One region of the Arthrobacter sp. K41 genome, then DNA from elsewhere that is predicted to be linked to it. Evidence: predicted binding sites of a transcription regulator. Region 1 holds the regulator's gene; the other holds the start of a gene.
What was found. The regulator LexA, encoded in region 1, represses DNA repair genes until DNA is damaged. The targets are predictions, from matches to a motif close to TCGAACANNTGTTCGA.

Region 1 (6,265 bases):
CAGCAGAGTCAGGGCGCTGGGCGTCCCGTCGTGTGCGAACTCGTGGTACGCCTCGTCCACGATGACGATGGTCTGGCTGGCCTGCCCGGCCTCGTAGACGGCCTCCACCACATCGAGCCCCAAACCTGTTCCCGTAGGGTTGTTCGGCGAGCAGAGGAAAACAATGCTGGGCTGCAGCTCCTTCACTTGGAGTGCTGCCGATTCTGCACTGAGGCCGTAGCCGTCAGCGCGTTGGCCCACAATGTATTCCGTGTCCGTGCCACTGGCGAGCAAGGGGTACATGGAGTACGTAGGCGGGAAGCCCAGCGCGGTGCGGCCGGGACCACCGAAAGCCTGGAGAATCTGCTGGAGTACTTCGTTGGAGCCGTTGGCCGCCCAGACATTCGACTCGTCCAGGCCATGCCCCAAGTATTCCGCCAGGGCCTTGCGCAGCTCCGTGAACTCGCGGTCCGGGTAACGGTGGAGGCCTGCGGCCGCTTCCGTAACGGCGGCGGTGATGGCGGCACGTACGTTCTCAGGGACGCCATGGGTGTTCTCGTTAACGTTGAGGAGGATAGGGACGTCCAGCTGGGGTGCGCCGTAGGGGGTAAGCCCACGAAGGTTGCTGCGGAGGGGTAACCGGTTGAGGCGCTCTAGCTGGTCATTCACCTGAACAGTTTAGTGCCAGCCCGGGGAGCCGGAAAATATGACGGCTTCCCGTTCGCGCTGAGCGGTCCTTCGCGCCGGGCCCGTCAACGCCCTGTCCGCGTTGGCCTTCGGCAGCCGGCGGGTGAGCGGCACCTACCGGGTGGGGACGTACAACTGTTGCCCCGGGAAGACCGCGCCGCCGGTCAGGTTGTTCAGTTGGACGATGTCAGCCACGACGTCACGCGCATCCCGCTCCGGGGCAACGCTCCCGGCGATAGCCCACAAGGATTCCCCTGCCTGGACGGTAACGGTAACGGCAGGGGTAACGGACAGGTCAGCCGCCGAATCGGAGGCCTTTGCCGGCGAGTTGAAGAATCCGGCCAGGGAAAGCATCAGGGCCGCGAGCAGGACCAGGGGAATGCCGATCAGGACGATCTTCCCGCGGCGCGTCAGGCGCAGGGGCGGCAGGGGCACAGGCCGCTCCTCCGGCCTGGGCTCAGGCCCGGACAAGTAGTGCACTGAAAATGAATCCCGCGAAGCAGATGTAGCTGACATGACTTAGCCCTCCTGGACCGTACTGTGCTGCCCGATATTCCCCTCCGAAGCCGCCGCCTTGGCAGCCCTTGCCGCCTGTTTTCGAATGGCTTCGACCGGAGTAGAACAAATGTTCGAACTTTGCTTCCTCTGTTTTAGCACTTATCAACGAACATTGTCGAGACTCGCTAGAACAAATGTTTGAAAAAGCAATGTGGCTGGCCTAGTTTTGAGAGAAAGAACAACCACTCTGAAAGTTGATCAGCAGGGTCTGACAATTCCGGCGTGAACTTCAGGTCCGGGCCACAGGAGTCCGGGGCAACCGAAAGGCATTGGCGAATATGGCAGCAGCAGCCGCCGGGGGCAGGGCAACCTCCCAACCGAAGAAGACCGCCAAGGGCCTGACGCCGCGGCAGAAAAGGATCCTCGAGACCATCCAGCGCTCGGTCAATGACAACGGGTATCCGCCGTCCATGCGCGAGATCGGTGACACCGTGGGCCTGGCAAGCCTGTCCAGCGTCACGCACCAGCTTTCGCAGCTGGAAAAGCTTGGCTACCTGCGGCGCGATCCCAAGCGGCCGCGCGCCATGGAAGTGTTGATGCCCCTTACCCTCGACGGTGGCTCATCCAAGCAGGCGGCGGAGCCTGCCCCTTCCCTTCAGGGGGGCGGCACCGTCACCGTTCTTCCCACCGCCATGGACACAGCCATGGTCCCCCTTGTGGGCAGGATTGCTGCCGGTGGTCCCATCCTGGCTGACCAGCAGGTGGAGGACGTCCTGCCGCTCCCCCGCCAGCTCGTGGGCCAGGGGGAACTGTTTATGCTCAAGGTGGCCGGTGATTCCATGGTGGACGCTGCCATCTGCGACGGCGACTGGGTGGTGGTCCGCCGCCAGGCAGATGCGGCCAATGGAGATATTGTTGCTGCCCTGCTTGACGACGAAGCCACTGTTAAGACTTTCCGTCAGCGCGACGGCCACACCTGGCTGCTCCCCCAGAACACCCAGTACGAGCCCATCCTTGGCGACCACGCCACCATCATGGGCAAGGTAGTGTCGGTGCTCCGCTCGCTTTAAACGGCCCCGGAGTTCGAACTCACCTGTGCCTCCAGCTATGAGCGCCCCGGCCCGTCAGCCGTGGCGCTCAAATCTTTTCCTTGGCCAGCCTCTCCAGCGCCGCCATGGCTGTTTTCCTGTCCGTAGTGGACCAGAACGGCGGCAGGGCACCGCGGAGGAATCCGGCGTAGCGCTCCGTGGCCAGCCTGGAGTCAAGCACCGCCACCACGCCTTTATCCCCGGTTGACCGGATCAGCCGTCCGGCGCCCTGTGCAAGCCGGATGGCAGCGTGGGTGGCCGAAACTGACATGAAGCCGTTGCCTCCCGCCTGCGCCACTGCCCGGGACCGGGCTGTCATCAGGGGATCATCGGGCCGGGGGAAGGGAATCCGGTCGATGACCACCAGGCGGCAGGAGCCCCCCGGAACGTCCACGCCCTGCCACAGGGACATCGTGCCGAACAGGCAGGTGTCAGGTTCGTCCGCAAACTGCTTCACCAGGGCCGTCATGGTGGAGTCGCCTTGGCACAGGATGGTCATTCCCAGCTTGGGCCGCAGTGCGTCCGCCGCTTCTTCTGCCGCCCGCCGGGAAGAAAACAGGCACAGCGCCCCGCCGTTTGAGGCCCTGATCAGGGCCTCAAGTTCGGCCAGCGCTTCCGGGGATGCTCCGCGGCCGGGCTTGGGCAGGTGGCCCGCCACGTACAGAATTCCCTGCCTGGGATAGTCAAAGGGCGATCCCACATCAACGCCCGTCCAGCTGGGCGCCCCCTCTCCCACCAGCCCCAGCCCGCCGGCGGCGGGCTCAAAGGCTGAACCGATTGCCAGGGTGGCGGAAGTCAGCACCACAGTGTGGTTCGCGAACAGGCCCTCGCGCAGCCGCCCTGCCACGGACAGCGGCGCAATATTGATCAGCGCGGGAGCTGTTTCGTCGGGCTGGGAGTACCCCTGCTGGGGGTCAAAGGAACTGGCGCGGGAAAACCAGACCACTTCCCGGTTCTCCCGGGCGGCGAGGAGACGTTCACACAGTTCCAGGATGAGCATCAGCCGGGAGCGCGCCAGTTGCCTCCCGCCGTCGGCAGTGGTGCTGCTGTCCCCCTTGGAGTCGGAAAGTGCGGCGCGGCAGGCTTCACGCAACTGGTCCACGCAGTCCAGCTGCTCATCGTTGAGGCCATTGGGGAGCAGTCCATTGGAAACTCCGGCAAGGGCGGCTTCAAGGTTGGCGGCAGCCGCACTAAGGGCATCCACGGTAATGGCCGTATGCTTGCGCGCTCCCGCAGCTGCGGCATGGACCATGGCCACCGAGAGCTGCCCCGAAACGGCGCCGGTAACCCTGTCCTGGAGTTCGTGTGCCTCGTCAACCACAACGACGTCGTATTCGGGCAGCACCGCGAGGCCTTCGAAGGCACTGACGGCGAGCATGGCGTGGTTGGTGACCACGACGTCGGCTTCGGCGGCGTCCTGGCGTGCGAGTTCGCTGAAGCATTCTGCTGCCATGGGGCACTTCTGGGCGCCCAGGCACTCCATCGAGGTCACCGAGACCTGCCGCCAGGCCCGGTCAGTGACACCGGGCAGGAGCTCATCACGGTCTCCCGTAGTGGTCTTCTCCGCCCATTCCCGCAAGCGGACCACTTCCTTGCCCAGCTGGGAAGCGGGACCGCCCACAGCTGCAGCAAAGTGCGGGACACTGGTGTCCTCGCCGAGCGCAAACAGCTGGCCCTCTGCAGGTTCCTCGGAGGGAAACCCGCCTTCGAGCTTGTGCCGGCAGACGTAGTTGGACCGTCCCTTGACCAGCGCCACCTTCACCGGCCGGTCCAGCGCCGGCGTGATGGTTTTCAGGAGCCGGGGAATGTCCCTGCCCACAATCTGGGTCTGCAGGGCAAGCGTCGCCGTAGAGACCAGGGCGGGCTTGTCGCTCTCGAGGGCATGGGCAATGAGCGGTATCAGGTACGCCAGTGACTTGCCCGTACCCGTCCCGGCCTGGACCAGCAGGTGGTCGCCCGTTTCAATCGCGCGTGCCACCTGCCGGGCCATCTCATGTTGCCCACTGCGGCTTTGCCCGCCCATGCCGGCAACGGCACGGTCAAGCAGGTCAATGACAAACTGCTCGCCGGCCGTGCCTGTGGCTTCGTCAGCCACGAGGTCAGTCATTGCTGACGAATGATTCCAGTTCAGCCGCGAGGCCCTCCCGGACTTTAACTACTGCCCGGGTACCGGCTTCATCGTGGTCAACACTGATGATCTCTGCGTCTGACTCGTGCAGCTTGCTGACCAGGTCCCCGCGGTCGTAGGGAATGAGCAGCTCGAGCTTGACGGACGGGCGCGGAATCGACTCGCTGATCGCCTTCAGGAGTTCGGGGATGCCCTCTCCTGTCCGGGCCGAAACCACAACGTGGCGCGGCTCGCGCTGCTTCAGCCGTTCCACCACAAAGGGATCTGCGGCGTCGGCCTTGTTGAGGACGATGATCTCCGGGACCTTGCGTGCGTCCACTTCGCTGAAGACCTTGCGGACGGCGGCAATCTGGCCCTCGGGGTCCGGGTGCGAGACGTCAACGACGTGAAGGATCAGGTCCGAGTCCGCAACCTCCTCGAGGGTGGAGCGGAACGCCTCCACCAGCTGGGTGGGCAGGGAGCGGACAAATCCGACGGTGTCCGCCAGCGTGTAGCCCAGCCCGTCGGCAGTTTCGGCTTTGCGCACCGTGGGGTCCAGCGTGGCGAACAGTGCGTTCTCCACGAGCACCCCGGCGTCCGTGAGGCGGTTCAGCAGTGAGGACTTGCCGGCGTTGGTGTACCCGGCAATGGCCACCGAGGGCACTTCATTACGACGGCGGTTGGCCCGTTTCGTCTCCCGGGCGGGCTTCATCGCGGCGATCTCGCGCCGGAGCTTGGCCATGCGGGTGCGGATCCTTCGGCGGTCCAGCTCGATCTTCGTCTCACCGGGACCACGAGAACCCATACCCGCCGCTGCGCCGCCCACCTGGCCACCGGCCTGGCGGGACATCGATTCGCCCCAGCCGCGAAGGCGGGGCAGGAGGTACTCGAGCTGCGCGAGCTCCACCTGCGCCTTGCCTTCCCGGCTCTTGGCGTGCTGGGCGAAAATGTCCAGGATCAGCCCGGTCCGGTCAATCACCTTGACCTTGACGATGTCTTCAAGGCCACGGCGCTGGGACGGGGCCAACTCGGCATCAACCACAACGGTGTCGGCGCCGGTGGACATCACGATGTCCTTCAGTTCAAGTGCTTTGCCCGAGCCCAGAAACGTACCCGGATCGGGCTTGTCACGGCGCTGCACGAGGCCGTCCAAGACCTCGGAACCGGCTGTTTCGGCGAGGGCGGCCAGCTCGCGCAGCGAGTTCTCCGCGTCTGCAAGGGTTCCCTCGGACCAGATGCCGGCGAGGACGACGCGTTCCAGGCGGAGCTGCCGGTATTCGACTTCGGTGACATCTTCCAGTTCCGTGGAAAGGCCTGCCGTGCGCCGAAGGGCGCGGCGTTCCTCGAGGTCCTGCTGGTCGCCGTCGTACGTCGTGTGTTCTTCGTCCAGGCGGGATATGGCCTGGGCCTTGCCCAGTACAGGCCTTCCGTCGCCGCGGCCTGAATCACCTGGCGTGCTGACGGCTTTCGCCGGTACGTCCTTGGAAAGAATCCGGTCGATCACGGCCTGGATTTCCTCAGGGCTCATGTCCTGGGCGGCTGGATCGGATCCGGTGTTGGGCTGGCTGGTCATGGTCTCCTTTGAAGATTCGGCAGTTCCAGAATAGTGCCGATTGTTGGTGCTTGGGGAAGTATTCGCGCTGGGCTGACGGCCTGCGGTCATGCAGTTCTCCTGGTTCGTTTTCGCCGGCCGGAAAAAAGCGGACGGCAGTGGCGGCCACATTCCAAGGGAAGTGGCGAAAATGAGGGAGCCGGAGAATCGGCGAGGGAGACAGCGGGAAGCTGACCTTCGAATCGTGTCCGGCGGCCGGAACATACGCCTGCGCGTGGTCCGGTGCACTGTGCGGAAGGATAATTACCTGCGTCGCTGTGGGACAAGGCTGCGGGACGGGCAAGGCCCGTGCCG
Region 2 (6,265 bases), on a different contig from region 1:
GGCTCAACTGCAGCCGGTCCGCCCACCGAGTTGGGGGCGTAAACCGGGACGGACGGGGCGTTGAAGTGGTAACGCCCGGCGCCGTCCTGGCTGTAGTTGTTGACCTGGTTCTTCGGCTGGTTCACCGGGATCTGGGCGTGGTTGGTGCCCACGCGGTAGCGGTGCGCGTCAGCGTAGGAGAAGATGCGGGCCTGCAGCATCTTGTCCGGGGAAGCCGCAATGCCCGGCACGAAGTTCGATGGCGCGAAGGTGGCCTGCTCGATCTGCGCGAAGTAGTTCTCCGGGTTCCGGTTCAGCTCCATGGTGCCCACCTTGATCAGCGGGTAGTCGCCGTGCGGCCACACCTTGGTCAGGTCGAACGGGTTGAAGCGGTAGGTCTTGGCGTCCTCGTACGGCATGACCTGCACGTGCAGGTCCCAGGACGGGAAGTTCCCGGCTTCGATGTTTTCGGACAGGTCGCGGATGTAGAAGTCCGCGTCCGAGCCGGCCAGCTGCTCTGCCTGCTCGCTGCTCATGGAGTTCACGCCCTGGTTGGACTTGAAGTGGTACTTGACCCAGAAACGCTCGCCCTCGGCATTGATCCACTGGTAGGTGTGGGAGCCGTAGCCCTGCATCTCACGCCAGGAGGCGGGCAGGCCGCGGTCGCCCATGAGCCAGGTGACCTGGTGTGCGGATTCGGGGGACAGGGTCCAGAAGTCCCACTGCATGTCGGCGTCGCGCAGGTGGGTACCCGGAAGGCGCTTCTGGGAGTGGATGAAGTCCGGGAACTTGATGCCGTCGCGGATGAAGAACACCGGGGTGTTGTTGCCCACGAGGTCGTAGTTGCCCTCGGTGGTGTAGAACTTCACGGCGAAACCGCGGGGATCACGCCAGGTGTCCGGGGAGCCGTTTTCGCCGGCGACGGAGGAGAAGCGGATCAGCATCTCGGTTTCGGCGCCGGGCTGGAGGAAGGCTGCCTTCGTGTACTTGGACACGTCCTCGGTGGTCTTGAACGTACCGAATGCACCGCCGCCCTTGGCGTGCACTACGCGCTCCGGAACCCGCTCGCGGTTGAACTGGGCGAGCTTTTCCACCAGGTAGTGGTCAGTCAGGATGATCGCACCGTCGGCGCCAGTCGACTTCGAGTGGGCGTCGGACGTTACGGGTGCACCTGACTGGGTTGTTGAAATGGCAGTCATTGTTCTCCTATTTCTGTGTTTCTTGTGACAAACGATTGGAAGGAAGTTGTTGGGACTGCTGGCAGTCCTGGCAGATGCCCTGGTACATGACATCGGCGATCTGGATGGTCATCGGCTTGGCGTTCTCGTCCCAGTGCGGTGTGAGGCAGGGAGCGTGGCCCACTGCGCAGTCAACGTCCTCCACGCGGCCGCAGCTGATGCAGATGGCGTGGTGGTGGTTGTCGCCCACGCGGGTTTCGTAGAGCGCGGGTGAGTGCGGGGGTTCGAACCTGCGAAGCATGTGCAGGTCCGTCAGGTCTCCCAGCACCACGTATACGGACTGTGCCGTCAGTTCAGGGAGCTCAGCGCGGGCAGCAGAAAGGATGCTTTCGGCAGGGGAGTGCGGGTGGCGTTCGACGGCGGCGAGGACGGCCAGCCGCTGCTTTGTCACCCTGCGGCCATGGGCGCGCAGGGCGTTGGCCCAGGCCTCGTGGCCGTCGAAGTTCTCCGTCATGACACCATTCAAGCACTTATTATGAACATCTCACAATAAGGCTCAGCTAACCTTCCTCCCGGTGCGCAAAGAGGCCGGCGCAACCCGTATTCAGGGTGCGCCGGCCTCCTGGTGGAGCGGCTGTACTTTGCGCGTCGGAAACGACGGCGCGGCTAGCTGCGGAAGTTAACGAACTGCAGGTCGGCCTCGTCGAAGTCCTTCAGCAGCGCCATGGTGGCCTGCAGGTCATCGCGGGACTTGGACGTCACACGCAGTTCGTCGCCCTGGATCTGGGACTTCACGGACTTGGGGGCTTCGTCACGGATCAGCTTGTTGATCTTCTTCGCCAGGTCCTGGGCAATACCTTCCTTGATGGAAGCCTCAAGGCGGAACTCCTTGCCGGAGGCGTAGGGCTCCCCGGTGTCCAGCGACTTCAGGGAGATGCCGCGCCGGATCAGCTTCGACTGCAGCACATCCAGTACCGCCAGGACGCGCTCCTCAGAATTGGCCTTCATGAGGATCTTTTCGCCGCTGAAATCCACCTCAGCGCCTACACCCTTGAAGTCGTAGCGCTGGGCCAGTTCCTTCTGTGCCTGGTTAAGGGCGTTGGCCACTTCCTGCTTGTCCACTTTGCTTACGACGTCGAACGTTGACTCGCCTGCCATGACTCTCCTTGCGCTGGTGGGAGCCCCGTCGGCGGACGGGGCCTGGTGGGCTGGATTCAAGCGTAATACGGATGCTCCCGCTGAGGGGTGCGGTATTCACGGTTCCCTCCCAGCGCACGCCCCGGGGGAACGAAGGGGGCCCGGGCACAGTTGAAAGGGTTGGAAAGCTGCACGAAAGAAACACGATGCACCGCAAGGCCGCGCAATATGTCACACGAACCAGCTCGGCGGCGGCCGGCGCCGTGGCCACCGCAGCAACGTCCGTGGCGGCAGCGGCGGTGGCAGCCTCCATTATCTTCAGCCCTGTGGCGGACGCCGCCTCCCGGATGGAGGGTGTCAGAGAGGACCTTCTCCGCGCCGTCCAGCTGAACCAGATCACCGAGGAGCAGGCGGTGAAGTTCGAGGCCCGCCTGGCCGGGCGGATTCTGGGTGAAGCCTGACGCGTCCGGCCACCGCCATACCTCGAGGATGGACCCGCTAAATCCGCGCTATTTTTGGCCGCGGTGCGCCGATTCGATTCTTCGGCGGAAGTTCTGTAAAGTTGTCTTGCCCGCGGTTACTGGAAGCGGAACGGTCCGGAAACGGACGTTCCACGGACTGCAGCCGGGGGTGATCTTCTTTCGAAGTTCGGCAGATTACCCGAGCGGCCAAAGGGGGCTGACTGTAAATCAGCTGGCAACGCCTACGGGGGTTCGAATCCCTCATCTGCCACCCAAGGAAAGCCTCCGGAACCCCAGGTTCCGGAGGCTTTTTCGTGTCCCGCAGAGAGTCTGCATCCACGCCTTTACAACCAGCCGACCGCCGTCGACACGGGCCATCCCCGGGCGTAGGCTGACAGCATCGGCGCATGCGCCCGATGCCCTGCGTCGATTAGGAAATCGATAAAGGAGGACCAATGAGTGCCGTACGTGAATTCATGACGACGGACGCACAGTGTATTAAGGAAAACCAGACCCTCGCCGACGCCGCCCGCATGATGCTGGATCTGGACTGCGGGTCGCTGCCGATCTGCGGTGACGACGGCAAGCTGAGGGGCATGATCACCGACCGGGACATCGTGCTCAAGTGCGTAGCCGCCGGGCGCGATCCCCGCGAAATGATGGCCCGTGACCTGGCCACTGGCCGGCCCTACTGGGTGGATGCCGACGCGAATGTTGATGCCGCCATCGAAATGATGGAAAAGTACCAGGTCCGGCGGCTTCCGGTTATCGCGGACCACAAGTTGGTGGGCATCATCAGCCAGGGAGACATCGCCCGCAACTACTCCGAACAGCGTGTGGGTGAGCTCGTGGAGCACATCTCGGAGCGCAAACGGATGAACGCCTAGCCCTGCTTCCCTGAGGGAATGTCCCGCAGAACCAACGCCACAGAGTTCGCTTCGTGGCGTTACTTTATGTCCATGCATGCGCCCCTGCCGCAGCCCAGACAAGCAACAGCCGCGGAAAGGCCCGGACGTCGGCCCAGTTTCAACCCGGCTAGTTCACCCCGGCTAGTTCAGTGCGATCAGGAGCATCTGGCTGGTCCCCGGAATGCAGGTCTGCAGGATGGCCCGCGGGAAACCACCGAACACTGCGATGACGTCATTGGTGGTTCCCGGGTTGGGTACCTGGCCCCTCGCGGTTGCTGTGTAGGTTCCGTAGCCCGGGATCTCTACCGTCTCACCCACCCCAATTCCGGAGAAGCGCCCCCAGCCCCCGCAGAAGTCGTGTTCGGTGATGAAAAGCGAGTAGCCGTCGTTCGGGGTGTAGTGGATGGGGCCGATGCAGGCGTCCACCATGGATTGCCCGCCGGCGCCGACCACGTAAATGGTTCGGATTGCCGGAGCAGCCGGAACCACCGGAACAGGAGCAACGGGTGCCGGCGCCACGGCCAGTGCCGGAGCGCTGGCCACGGCGGCTGCCCCCTCGGGTGTTGCAGGGGCTGGACCGGAAAGAATCAACGTCTGATCTGGCGGCTCAGGGGCTGGCGCGGGGGCGACAGCGGGCGGAACAGGAGGTGGCGCCTGCGCTTCCATTGCAGGGGGCACCGCCGCAGGTGCGGCCGCGGGCACGGCCGGCTGCTCCTGCCCGTCGCCGGAAGAGGTCCCGGAGGAATCGCCTTCGGCCGCAGCCTGGCCAGCCGCGTCAACGCGGGCGGCCGGTTCCGGCGTCCCGGCAACGGGGGCAGCCGCCGGCGAGTCCTGCAGCAGTGACGTGGCCGGGGCAGCGAGCGCACCGACTCCCACCGCCGCCACTACGGCGGCAGCGGCCATCCCGGCCCACAGCCTGTTCATGACGGTGGGCGGGGCAGCCGTCACGCCGGAGCGGAAAGCGTTTGTGGCGAAACTGCGTCCTGGTGGTTCGGAGGTTTGAAACTTCGGCTGGTTCATGGGATAGCCCATCGGGGTTCGGTCCAGCCAGGCAGCTGCAGGCGCACGAAGCGAAGGCGGGACGGAGCGCGTGTGATGCGCCGGGGCGGTCCCCTTCCAGGCTGGCCGCCGTCGGCACAAGATGGAGTGTCCGCATACCCAGAAAATACGGAAGCTCCGCGAGGAGGCACTGCCATCCGGAAGCCACCCGGGGAACAGGCCAGCACATGTTCGGTCCTAGGATTCCCGAGTCTAGGAAGTGCGCATCCTGCGGGCACCAGTAGGAATTACCCGAATATCCTTGCCGGGTACTCGGGCGTTCAGCCCCGGATACTCAGTCTGATTCCGCCCACTTACCGGGCATCAGCCTGTGCTAGCGGCTGGGCTGGTCCTTCAGCGCAGCGACTTCCCGGCGAAGCGCAGCCAGTTCCGCCACGAGTTCTGCCAGCTCCGCCCGGACCGGCGCCTCAGCATCGGCCACGGCCTCAGCAGTGTCCTCCACACGCTGGACCAGCCAGGACGCGATGGAGGCCGTCACCACACCCAGGACGGCAATTCCGCTCATCATGAGGGCGGCTGCGACCATCCGCCCAATCGGTGTCACGGGGTACATGTCCCCGTAGCCCACGGTGGTGATGGTGGTCATGGCCCACCACAACGCGTCTCCAAAGGTAGTGATCCTGGCATCCGGGACAGACTGTTCCACGTCAAGGACGGCGAGTGCGCCCACAAACACCAGCATCGCCGCAGACCCTGCCACATACGTGACCACGCGTCCCCGCAGCGTGTCCCCGAGCGTGCGGTGCAATACGGACAGCAGCGTCACCAGCCGGAGCAGGCGCAGCGGCCGGAAGAACGGCAGCACCACAATAAGCAGTTCATGCAGGTTCCGGAGAAACCAGCTGCCCCGGTCATCCGCCAGCCACAGGTTAACTAAGTAGTCCACGGCAAAGATACCCCAGGTCGCCCACATGACAGCCTCAAGCCAGAAGGCGCTACTGCCTTCGATGCGGCCCAGCACCTGCCATGCATACGCCGCCAGGAAGATGAGCGCCGTCACCGTGAGCGGCCAGTCCGCGAGGTCCCGGTAGCGATGTTGGGTCATGCAGGAAATCCTACGTGGGTCGGGCCGGGCGTCTTCGTGCTTGATCCCGCCCGATATTACCCGTAGGTAACATGGTCGAATGCACCTGCTTCTGCGAACCCTCCTGCTGCTTTTCACCTCTTCCCGGCGCCCGCCGCTGACGGTTTGGGACAGTTCCTCGCTGCCGCTCAGGGTGCTGCCCACCGACATCGACATTGCACTGCACGTCAACAACGGAATGTATCTTTCCCTGCTGGACCTGGGCCGGTTTGACCTGATGGAGCGAAGCGGAGTGTGGAAGCGGATGCGCCGCCGCGGGTGGGGCCCGGTGGTGGCGGCAGAAACCATCGCCTTCCGGAAGTCCCTTAAGCTGTGGCAGCAGTACACCATCGAAACACGCATCATCGGCCTGGACGCCAAGGCCATCTACTTCGAGCAGCGCATGGTAGCCGACGGTGAGATCTACGCCCGTGCCCACATCGCCACCCGCCTGGTCCACAAGGGCAGGCCGGTCAGCCA

Region 2: AC5RTE_RS12595 (LysM peptidoglycan-binding domain-containing protein) is a predicted target of LexA. The motif match lies at 4,882-4,897, and genes of this name have one in related genera.

Annotation. Positions count from the first base shown of each region.
Region 1 is NZ_JBNHEW010000003.1:40,585-46,849, forward strand. Features, by position in the region: gene AC5RTE_RS07800 (histidinol-phosphate transaminase) at 1-648, opposite strand, end outside; gene AC5RTE_RS07805 (LysM peptidoglycan-binding domain-containing protein) at 781-1,182, opposite strand; gene lexA (transcriptional repressor LexA) at 1,503-2,234, shown strand; gene AC5RTE_RS07815 (ATP-dependent DNA helicase) at 2,302-4,359, opposite strand; gene hflX (GTPase HflX) at 4,352-5,932, opposite strand.
Region 2 is NZ_JBNHEW010000004.1:415,155-421,419, forward strand. Features, by position in the region: gene AC5RTE_RS12565 (catalase) at 1-1,178, opposite strand, end outside; gene AC5RTE_RS12570 (Fur family transcriptional regulator) at 1,186-1,671, opposite strand; gene AC5RTE_RS12575 (YajQ family cyclic di-GMP-binding protein) at 1,824-2,315, opposite strand; gene AC5RTE_RS12580 (hypothetical protein) at 2,501-2,755, shown strand; tRNA gene AC5RTE_RS12585 (tRNA-Tyr) at 2,945-3,026, shown strand; gene AC5RTE_RS12590 (CBS domain-containing protein) at 3,211-3,642, shown strand; gene AC5RTE_RS12595 (LysM peptidoglycan-binding domain-containing protein) at 3,805-4,683, opposite strand; gene AC5RTE_RS12600 (potassium channel family protein) at 5,036-5,767, opposite strand; gene AC5RTE_RS12605 (acyl-CoA thioesterase) at 5,847-6,265, shown strand, end outside.